3 regions of the Lysinibacillus sp. Ag94 genome follow, and region 3 is predicted to be linked to each of the others. Evidence: riboswitches for the same ligand, from Rfam matches in the RefSeq annotation. Region 3 holds a riboswitch; each other region holds the start of a gene.
The links. Region 3 has a riboswitch for thiamine pyrophosphate ahead of tenI (thiazole tautomerase TenI). Riboswitches for the same ligand answer to the same signal wherever they lie in the genome.
Positions count from the first base shown of each region.

Region 1 (3,286 bases), 430 kb from region 3:
CATCACACTATACGTCGCTGCAATCTTAATGCCTGAAAAAATCGACGGGTACGCATATGGCCATTCTAGCTTCCAAAAGGTTTGTGATTTCGTTGCCCCAATCATTTCAAAATAATGCTTCAGCTCAGGTGAAGTTTGACGGAAGCCATCCATTGCGGAAATAACAATGGGGAAAAAGCACACAAGACAAATAATAATGAGCTTTGGCAATAAACCAAAGCCAAACCAAATGATTAAGAGTGGTGCTAGAACGAGCACTGGGACATTTTGTGACATAATAAGAATAGGATAAAATAGCTCCCGCACAAGCGTAAAACGATGTAATAGCACAGCAACCGTTAGCCCACACATTATTCCAATGGCAAGGCCTAGAAGTGCCAATTGAACAGTCGCTATAGCATGTGGCACAAACGTCTCATACGATTGAAAGCCTTCTTTCAAAATGGCACTTGGTGTGGGCAATAGCCAATGTGGCACATCTGCAAAACGGACAATAAGTTCCCATATGAATAAGAGGAAGGCGATAAAAATTATCGTCCTTCCTTGTTTGAAAGCCTGCCTCATTACTTGTATTTCTCCGTTAGTGTATTCATTGTAATACCGGATGGCTGATATAAAATTTTCACTTGCGTAATGACATTAATAGCGCCAAGCTCGATCATCTTGTCATTCATTTTTTCAATGATTTGTAGTAAAGTCGTTAGCTCACCTTCCATTGTCGTTTCTAATGGATGAACTTCATATTTCACCCCTGATGCGTCGATAACCGCAATCGCTGCATCGACAAACGGGATCACATCCTCATATTTTTCAGTTTTCGGGATAATTTGTACACTTATTAATGAGTTTGCCATGTTACTTTGTCTCCTTTTTCGGTAAAAAGTCGTTTGTAAATGCTTGTTTTGCGTTAAATTCGCCCTCTAAAACTTTATTGTCCGCCATCCATTTCGCGTAATTTTCCCAGACAGCTAGCTTTTGCTCGCCCCATTGTGCTGCGTCGTCTTGATACTTATCTGCTAGCCATTCCTGACTTTTATGCACAAGGTTCTTATCTAAATCAGGTACCGCTTCTAGTAAAATATCAGCCGCCTCACTAGGGTGATTTATTGCATAGTCATAGCCCTTTGCTGCAGCAGCGACAAATGCTTTTACCGTCTCAGGATCATCCTTAATCATTTTTTCATTTGTAGCAAGTACAGGTGTGTAGTAATCTAACTGATCACTATAATCTGTTAAATATAGCATGTTGAGTTTTTCGCCACGCAGTTCTGCTTCAATACCTGTCCATGCATAATAAATCCACGCAAAATCAATATCTTTTTTCATCATTGTGAAGAAATCTATATCGCCTGCATTGACAATATCTAATTTATTAATATCTGCATTTTTTGTTTGCATTAGTGATTGCAGTACTGCCTTTTCAAGTGGTGCCCCCCAGCCACCGTAAGTTTTACCTTCAAAATCCTTCGGTGACGTAATGCCTTTTGATGCAATGGATGCGAAGCCAGAAGTATTATGTTGAATAATCGCCGCGATCGATACTAAAGGTACATCTTGCACACGTGCCTGTGTAATCCCTTCCTGATAACTTACGCCAAACTGAGCCTTGCCAGACGCCACAAGCTGATCTGCTCCCGCCTCGCCGGGTAATATTATATCTACATCTAAACCCTGTTCCTTAAAGAAGCCAAGTTTTTCCGCTACATATAAACCGGTATGATTTGTGTTCGGTGTCCAATCTAGAACAACCGATACTTTTGTTAATCCTTTAGCATCCTTTTTAGCCTCTTTTTCGCTACAGCCCACTAATGTGAAAAGTGCAGCCATTAGGACCAATAACCATTTTTTCATGCTTAATCCTCCAAGTAAGTAGTGTGAAATGTTCATGAATGAATGTCTTTACCAGAAGAAAGCGTTCACGGTCTGTGTATACAACAAAAATCTGAAAACAAAAAACGCCTAGGATTCCTCCCAGACGTTTTACTATCAATATCAAAAATTTTCTTTTTGAATAGATGTTCCCTACGCTGGTACGAGCCAAATCAGGTTCAAAGGGTCAGTGTCTATCGGACACAATCTCAGCTGGCAACACCAGCCCCCCTACATTCTTTCCCATATGAACTTTTCGTGATTATTATACCCATATCTATCCGGAAATGACAAGGCTCTATTTGCGTAAAAGCGCTGCTAATATAATTTTATAAAGCTCTATGCCTTCCTTCAATTCCTTTTGTTGAATAACGCCATGTTCTTTTCTTTGTAAAAATCACCTTTGGGAGAGCTTTTATATTGACGATGGAAACAAATTACATAAAATTTCTTACTAATGATGAAAAATAGCAAAGAAAAAGATCTAGCATTCTAAACGTCGCAATTAAATGAGCATCGACCAAACCAGATTTCAACCGACTTTTCTATTATATAAAGCGCATCATACAATGCTCCATATATATCCGAGCTCAATGGTTTCAATTAGGTAAAAAAAGCCCAGCTCTCACAAGGAACTGGGCTAGAAAACTAATTTATTTCTCTTCTTTTTTGATCGTGAAGACATGTGAAATGGCACCGTCAGTAGCAATGTCTACTTTAAAGGAACCGTTGGAGTGGCGATCTGCTCGAGTTAATGCTTGTACGTCAAGAATCTCTTGCACACCCTTTTCCGTCTCGATTGTTAGCTGTTCCTCATCTGCAACCTTTACTACAGCCACGATACGATGTGGGTTCGCCTTTAATTCTGTTAACACTTTTAAGCCGCGTTTTGCACGACTCGTCATCTCTACCTCGGCAACATTCATTTTTTTCACCGCACCGCGATGTGTCACAATCGCAACATATGCAGTAGCATTTGGCGGTAAAACATTGATGCCAACTAAGGCTTCGCCGTCTTTCAGCGTAATCCCTTTCACACCGCCTGTTTTAACACCCGTTACTGGCAATTCCTCTATTGGGAAACGAATTGCATAGGCAGTATCTGTCGTTAACATTAATTCTGCTTCGTCTGTCACGATGTCTGCAAAAATCATTTCATCGCCTGACTTAACATTCATCGTTTTGATCGGCTTCGAATAACGTGTAACAGCATAATCAGCTAAAGGTGAGCGTTTAATTTGTCCATCCTTCGTAGCTGTTAAAATATACGTATTTGCCTGTTCGAAAGTCTCAAAACCGTATACAGCAATAATAGATTCATCTTCCCCAGTCGGTACAATACTTGAAATATGCTGACCAAGATCCTTCCAGCGAATATCAGGTAGTTCATGGACAGGCTGATAAATATAATTGCCTC
Region 1 covers NZ_CP096780.1:2,452,990-2,456,275, forward strand. Annotated here, with positions in the region: gene MY533_RS11315 (ABC transporter permease) at 1-564, opposite strand, end outside; gene MY533_RS11320 (thiamine-binding protein) at 564-854, opposite strand; gene MY533_RS11325 (ABC transporter substrate-binding protein) at 856-1,851, opposite strand; TPP riboswitch at 2,003-2,112, opposite strand; gene parC (DNA topoisomerase IV subunit A) at 2,523-3,286, opposite strand, start outside.
Region 1: another riboswitch for thiamine pyrophosphate. It lies ahead of MY533_RS11325 (ABC transporter substrate-binding protein); the one in region 3 lies ahead of tenI (thiazole tautomerase TenI).

Region 2 (3,286 bases), 2.0 Mb from region 3:
CTGATGTACGTATGCAACAAAAGGATCATCATGCGCGAATGGAGCAGCTACAAGAAAAGCAAATAAAACTTGAGCAATATTTAATTGAGAAGACGAAGGAATTGATGAAACAACAAGCAGTCGTGGAAGAGCAGCAAAAGCATATTCCAGAAAATCTTACGACGCTACAAGCATTGCAACAGGCCATCGCTCATATAGGATCACAAAAGCTTGCATTACAAACTGCGTGGAATAATAGCCAGCAAAATTTGCAATCTGCCAAGGAAGCCGCACATAATGCTAGAATGACCGCAGAAATAGCGAAACAGGCTTTTCAGGAATTAAAGCTGAAAATGGATGAAAAACGCGAGCAATTTTCAGTGAGTATGAAGGAAGCAGGGTTTGAAAGCTATGATGAATTTGCTGCTGGGAAGCGGAGCGCGTTGCAAATAGAAGCTTTACGGAAATCTTGCCATGAATATGCACTACAAATCCACACATTACAAGTACAAATTACTGAGGGGGAGAAGCATCTTAAAGGGCAAGAGAAGCAAGATTTAACGACCATGGAAGAAAAGTTAGAGATGCTTCGTGTCACATATGAGGAAGCTTTTAAAGTATTGCAACAAATGGAAGGATTTGCAAAGGCTTGTGCAAACTTTATCAAAAAGGTTGAGGAGACCGAACAGGAGATTCATTTACTTGAGAAAGAAGCGGGGCGAGTAAAGGAGCTCTATGCAATGTTAAATGGACAGAATGTGAAAAAGCTGTCTTTTGAGCGTTATATTCAAATCAATTATTTAGATAAAATTACAGAGGCGGCAAATGTTCGACTTTATCATTTATCCAACGGTCAATTTGAGCTACGACGTTCAGATCGTTTAGAAAAGCATGCCAAGCAAAGTGGGCTGGGACTCGATGTGTATGATGCTTATACAGATCAATTACGAGATGTCAAAACATTATCAGGGGGAGAAAAGTTTAATGCGTCTTTAAGTCTTGCCCTTGGGATGGCAGATGTCATTCAAAGCTTTCAAGGTAATATCCGTATTGAAACGATGTTTATTGATGAGGGCTTCGGTTCTCTCGATGAAGAAGCATTAAATAAGGCGATTGATACGCTTATTGACTTACAAGATTCCGGACGTATGATTGGCGTCATTTCTCACGTTGCGGAGTTAAAAGCTACAATGCCTGCTGTGTTGCATGTTGAAAAAGCAATGAACGGTCATAGTCAAACATATTTTGAAGTAAAATAACAAAGAGGCGTATCTCCGTTTGTTGGAAATACGCCTTGTTGTTATTTTTTTTTAGTTACGTTAGGATTTGTTCCTTTTTTTGCAGCGATTACTTTTTTGACAATGGGGATGACGATAGGTGCTAATTTTACAGCGGTTTTAACAACTTTAGATACTTTCACAAAATAACAGCTCCTTAAGTACTATGTGTTCAAGGAGAGGTTAAGATGAAACTTATCGGACCACCCGAACAGCTTGAATAATATTCCAAATAACGACTCCTAATGAAACGAGAATATAAATTGCGAATGAAACAAACCAAATGATAAGAAAATTATTACTATCTGAATTTAGATCAAAATTAGTGTTGAATGATAAAGTTGAGAAAATAAAGACTGCAAAGAAAATTATACCGAATGCGACTGGGATTAAATGTGATATTAGTGCTCGAATAGAGTGCCTCTTTACGTCGCTATCTTTTGTCACAAAGTAAACGACTAATGGCACAATAAAGGGTGCAAATAAAATACTGAGATAACTAAAGGCAGATAATATTTTTTGGTTCTCCATAGTAGTACCTCCTTTTTTAATATTTACGCATGAAAAACGTTAAAGTTTCAAAAAAAATGTGGAAGAGGTTGTAATCATAACAGTGTTTGCGTACAATGAGGTTGTTCAATCAAATTAAGATGTACGACCACAAGGGGAGCTGATGATGTCAGCTGAGACTGGGCACGTAATGCCTTGACTCTTCGAACCTGTAAGTTAACACTTGCGTAGGGATTGTGGATAGAAACCGACACTTTTACGATGTGAGGCTCTGTCCTGGCATCGTTTTTTATCTTTTTAATGTCGGATAGGGACATATTTGCCAACTGATTTCTATTCCTGCTCTTGTATCCTACATCGGAACAAAGGAGAGAATATTTATGGACAATAAAAAACTGTTAATGCTTGTGGAGATTGCAATATTCGCAGCGATTGGCCTTGTGCTCGATCAGGTTTCCTTTAAAGTATGGGCACAAGGCGGCTCTGTTAGTCTAGTGATGGTACCAATAATTTTAATAGCATTCCGCTGGGGCCTTATTCCAGGCATGACAACCGGTTTACTCATTGGTGTAATGCAAACAATGTTTGGTGCTACAATTGTGCATTGGCTACAAGGAATACTTGATTATGGTGTTGCCTTTACAGTAGTTGGCTTAGCGGCCGTTGTACGTCGACCGGTGCTTGAGGCTGCAAAAAATTTAAACAAAAAGAAAATGGCGCTTTATATTATTTCAGGAACTGTATTAGCAGGTTTTTTACGCTATGCAGCACATACCATTGGTGGCGCTGTATTTTTCGCAGAGTATGCAGGCGATCAAAATGCGTGGATTTATTCAATCATCTATAATGGAACATATATGCTACCAGCAACAATTTTAACAGCAATTGCCGGTGTTCTGCTATTTACGGCAGCACCTCAATTAATGCAACGAAAATCATAATGATTAAGCCCTTCACATGAGTGAAGGGTTTTTGTTTTGGCTGTTTTCGAAAAGATTGTTGCTATTCAACGAACGGGCAGGTTAGTTCAATAGTGTTGGTTAACTTGTGTTCAACTACAATAAGAAATTCATATTAAAACATCGGAATTGTGGTTAATTTAAGAACTATTGGAATATAAACCTATTTTGTGTAAACTTAAACATAAGAGGTGAATTCATAAAATGGAGGAATGTAAATAATGCAACCCATACTTTTATTTCGATCTGTCGGAGGATTCGCAAGTGTTATATCTGGTTTATTCTTAGGAATCGGACATTTGATTAACCTATTAGGGGAAGCAGATAATGGAACTGTTTTTGGGCAAAGCTTAGTTTTATTTGGTCACTTAGGTCTTAGCTTTGCTTTTATAGGATTATTTGAAGCGCAGGGTAAAAAAAATGGGCTGTTGGGTAATCTAGGAATGTTGTTGGGTCTGATTGGTACTACTTGTGTAACAGCAGTTGTATTTGTAGAAATAGCAGGTGTTTCTGGGGTGAATGTAAAGCCTATTTTTGATGAAGGCGTTTCAGGCATTATAT
Region 2 covers NZ_CP096780.1:4,016,928-4,020,213, reverse strand. Annotated here, with positions in the region: gene MY533_RS18980 (SbcC/MukB-like Walker B domain-containing protein) at 1-1,238, shown strand, start outside; gene MY533_RS18975 (magnetosome magnetite crystal formation protein family) at 1,452-1,787, opposite strand; TPP riboswitch at 1,910-2,018, shown strand; gene thiT (energy-coupled thiamine transporter ThiT) at 2,147-2,707, shown strand; gene MY533_RS18965 (hypothetical protein) at 2,947-3,286, shown strand, end outside.
Region 2: another riboswitch for thiamine pyrophosphate. It lies ahead of thiT (energy-coupled thiamine transporter ThiT); the one in region 3 lies ahead of tenI (thiazole tautomerase TenI).

Region 3 (3,286 bases):
TATCTCGCAATTGAATCAGTAGATTGTTGAGGTCTAAATTCTCCTTTACGCATACCTTCTTTTAATACTTTTTCTATTGCTTCAGTAGTTCGATTATAGCGTTCAGAAATGTAAGGGAAATTATCTTTATTATTTACGTATTTATATGATAAAAAGAATTCCGCCTTTGCAAAGACCAATGTTTGGTCAATTGCCTCAATATAAATTTGCTGTTCTTCAATCCAGCTTTTTAATTGTGGCCAAAGTAGGCCTTCATCAGATGGCACAAAATATTGAATGTCTTTCTGGTCATCATATTTTAAAACTTCGATAAAAACATGATTAATATTATTGAAATAGCTATACAATGCACCTCTGGATATTCCAGCTTTGTCCATAATATCTTGCATAGTTGTGTGAACAAAACCTTTCTCGATAAACACCTTCTTAGCCGCTTCTATCAGTTCTTTCTCTCGTTCTTTTTTATATTCTTCACTAACTTTTGGAGCCATAAGCCACCTCCTTAATGAGTGACAAAATGCACCTAAAAAACTATACACTATTGTCGTTTATATGTCAGATTATACCGACACTAGTGTATAGTTTCAACCTTTTATATTCATAACATGGGCGATGTCTTAAAAAATTCATATTCTACTATATACGAATGTGATGAGTCAGCATTTAAGAAAGCAATCCGACTAAGTATTTCACAAGTAGAGGAAAAGAAAATAGAACTTGGTATTCAACAATTAGCAGCTTGTATAATCGAAATGTATAAGAAAACTAAAGATTATCCAATATCATTTAAGCCTTATCTTAAAAGAGCGGATAGAATAGACTGACACTCTTATTATTTAGAGAAATATCCCGTAGATGTTAGATATAATAACTACTACGGGGTGTTTATACTACTTTCAATTAAGTTCGTGGCAACCATGACTTTTTCCATCTGAATGAAAATGAATTAGAAATATTAATATTTGGGACTGCTAGAAATCTATATAGTTGCCAAGTATTCGTTATATCTTTTATTAATTCTCTCCGAACAGATAAACCTATTTCAGCTAATCTGTATAATTTCAAAGCATTTTAAACAATCCTGTTTTTTATTTTGCTCAATTAAGAATTCTAACAGTAGAAACATATACTGTTCATTGAATTCATCTAGCTCTAGCAACTTTTGTAAGCAATTATATTTCAAAAGAGAATTAACAAAATTTGTACTTACAACATACTCTTCAAGCGCATGCAATACTCTTTGCTTTAAGCGGAGTCTTATTTGAATAGCCCATGAATATTCTTCCCCCATAGCAATTTAGTTATTGCTGAATTGACGTCTCATATTGATTCTCCCATTCTGTAAATTCATTTTTCCCCCAGCCAAATAAATGGAACCCCTAGTAATCTATTCATAATGATTGACATCTTCATGAATAGTGCTAATATTGGAAATAAATTAAATAAAATAAATAACTTATCCGCTAGGGGTGCCTTTGTAAAGGCTGAGATTGAAGTGTAACTTCGGGACTCTATGAACCTGACCTGGTTAATGCCAGCGTAGGGAAGTGGTATACGGAAATTTGTCCTTTTCATCTCCAGCCACTTTCTTTACCAAAAAGAAAGTGGCTTTTTTGCATCCTACATTTGAAAGGCGGGTAAGTCTTAAAGAGGTGACCCCCATTACTCTATTATCAAAAGCGATTCATCTCATTTCTAATGGAAAAATGCCAATGGAACAACTAAGTGAAATTTTAGCAGACATCCATCCATATGCCGACGCTATCCATTTGCGTGAAAAACAAATGACGGCAAAAGAATTATATGAAGCAGTCAACCTGCTTTCCCGAGTTGGCGTTCCGTTATCCAAAATAATCATTAATGACCGGGTAGACGTTGCCGTTATTACAGGTGTGGAAGGAGTCCAACTAGCCTATCATAGTTTGAATGCATCTATGATTAAAGCCAACTTTCCTCAATTGACGGTTGGCTGTTCCATTCACTCGGTCGAAGAAGGAAAAAAGGTTCAACGCTTGGGAGCCGACTATGTGATATATGGTCATATTTTTTCTACCCAATCAAAGCCAGGATTGGAACCAAGGGGTTTAGAGGAATTAAAAAAGCTTACTGGTTCACTAGATATTCCTGTTATTGCAATCGGCGGTATTGCTCCTGAAAATACTAAACAGGTAATAAACAGCGGGGCCGACGGTATTGCTGTGATGTCAGGCGTTTTAAACGCCGATGATCCTCTATCTGCAATAAAAAGCTATCAAAAAGAAGTTAAAATGGAGATGTGTTGAGTGAAAAATACATTTGATGTTGCCATTATCGGGGGAGGAATTAATGGCTCTTCCATTGCCTATCAACTTTCTAAACTAGGAAAAAAAGTCGTCATTCTTGAAAAAGGAACTTTGGCCAATGAAGCCTCCAGTGCAGCAGCAGGTATGCTGGCAGCACAGGCGGAAATGGAACACGACGGTCCATTTTTCCAGTTGGCATTAAAAAGCCAGGCGATGTTCCCCTCCATCACTAACGAATTACTGACATATACGGGGATCGATATCGAATTTGTGAATAAAGGCATGTTAAAAATTGCAGAAACGGAAGAATTAGCTACAGCGTTAAAAAGTCAGGTATTGTTCCAGCAGAACTGGGATTCCGGCATCCAATGGCTCGATGCAACACAAGTAAGAGAAATGGAACCTGCATTAGCACCAACTGTTGCCGGTGCTATGTTCCTTCCAAATGACGGCCATGTGCAGCCTGCAAAATTATCACTTGCCTTCGCAAAAGCTGCAGAGCATTTTGGTACAGAAATCCGCGAAAATACAGAGGTTCTTTCTTTTATCTATGAAAACGGCGTTGTCAAAGGAGTATACACATCAGCGGGAGCCTTCTATTGTGAACAGGTCGTTGTCGCTACCGGCGCCTGGGCTGCCGATTTAATGAAAAATACGGGAATCAACTTGACCGTTTATCCTGTGAAAGGAGAATGTTTTTCTGTAAAGCCGAATAAGCCGATCGTTCACAGGTCGATTTTTTCAGATAAACGCTGTTATTTTGTTCCTAAGCGAAATGGCGAAATTTACATTGGGGCCACAGTCGTGGAAAATACGTTTGATAAACAAGTAACGGCTGGAGGAATTGCTACCTTGATTGAGCAAGCCGTGAAGCTGATTCCCCAGCTGAAAGATGCCCCGTGGGAACGGGTGTGGGCAGGAATTAGGCCGCAGACAGCTGATGGGATTCCCTATATTGGCGAGCATCCTACTATTAGGGGGCTATTTGTAGCTGCCGGACACTA
Region 3 covers NZ_CP096780.1:2,020,563-2,023,848, reverse strand. Annotated here, with positions in the region: gene MY533_RS09210 (TetR/AcrR family transcriptional regulator) at 1-491, opposite strand, end outside; TPP riboswitch at 1,456-1,563, shown strand; gene tenI (thiazole tautomerase TenI) at 1,563-2,282, shown strand; gene thiO (glycine oxidase ThiO) at 2,283-3,286, shown strand, end outside.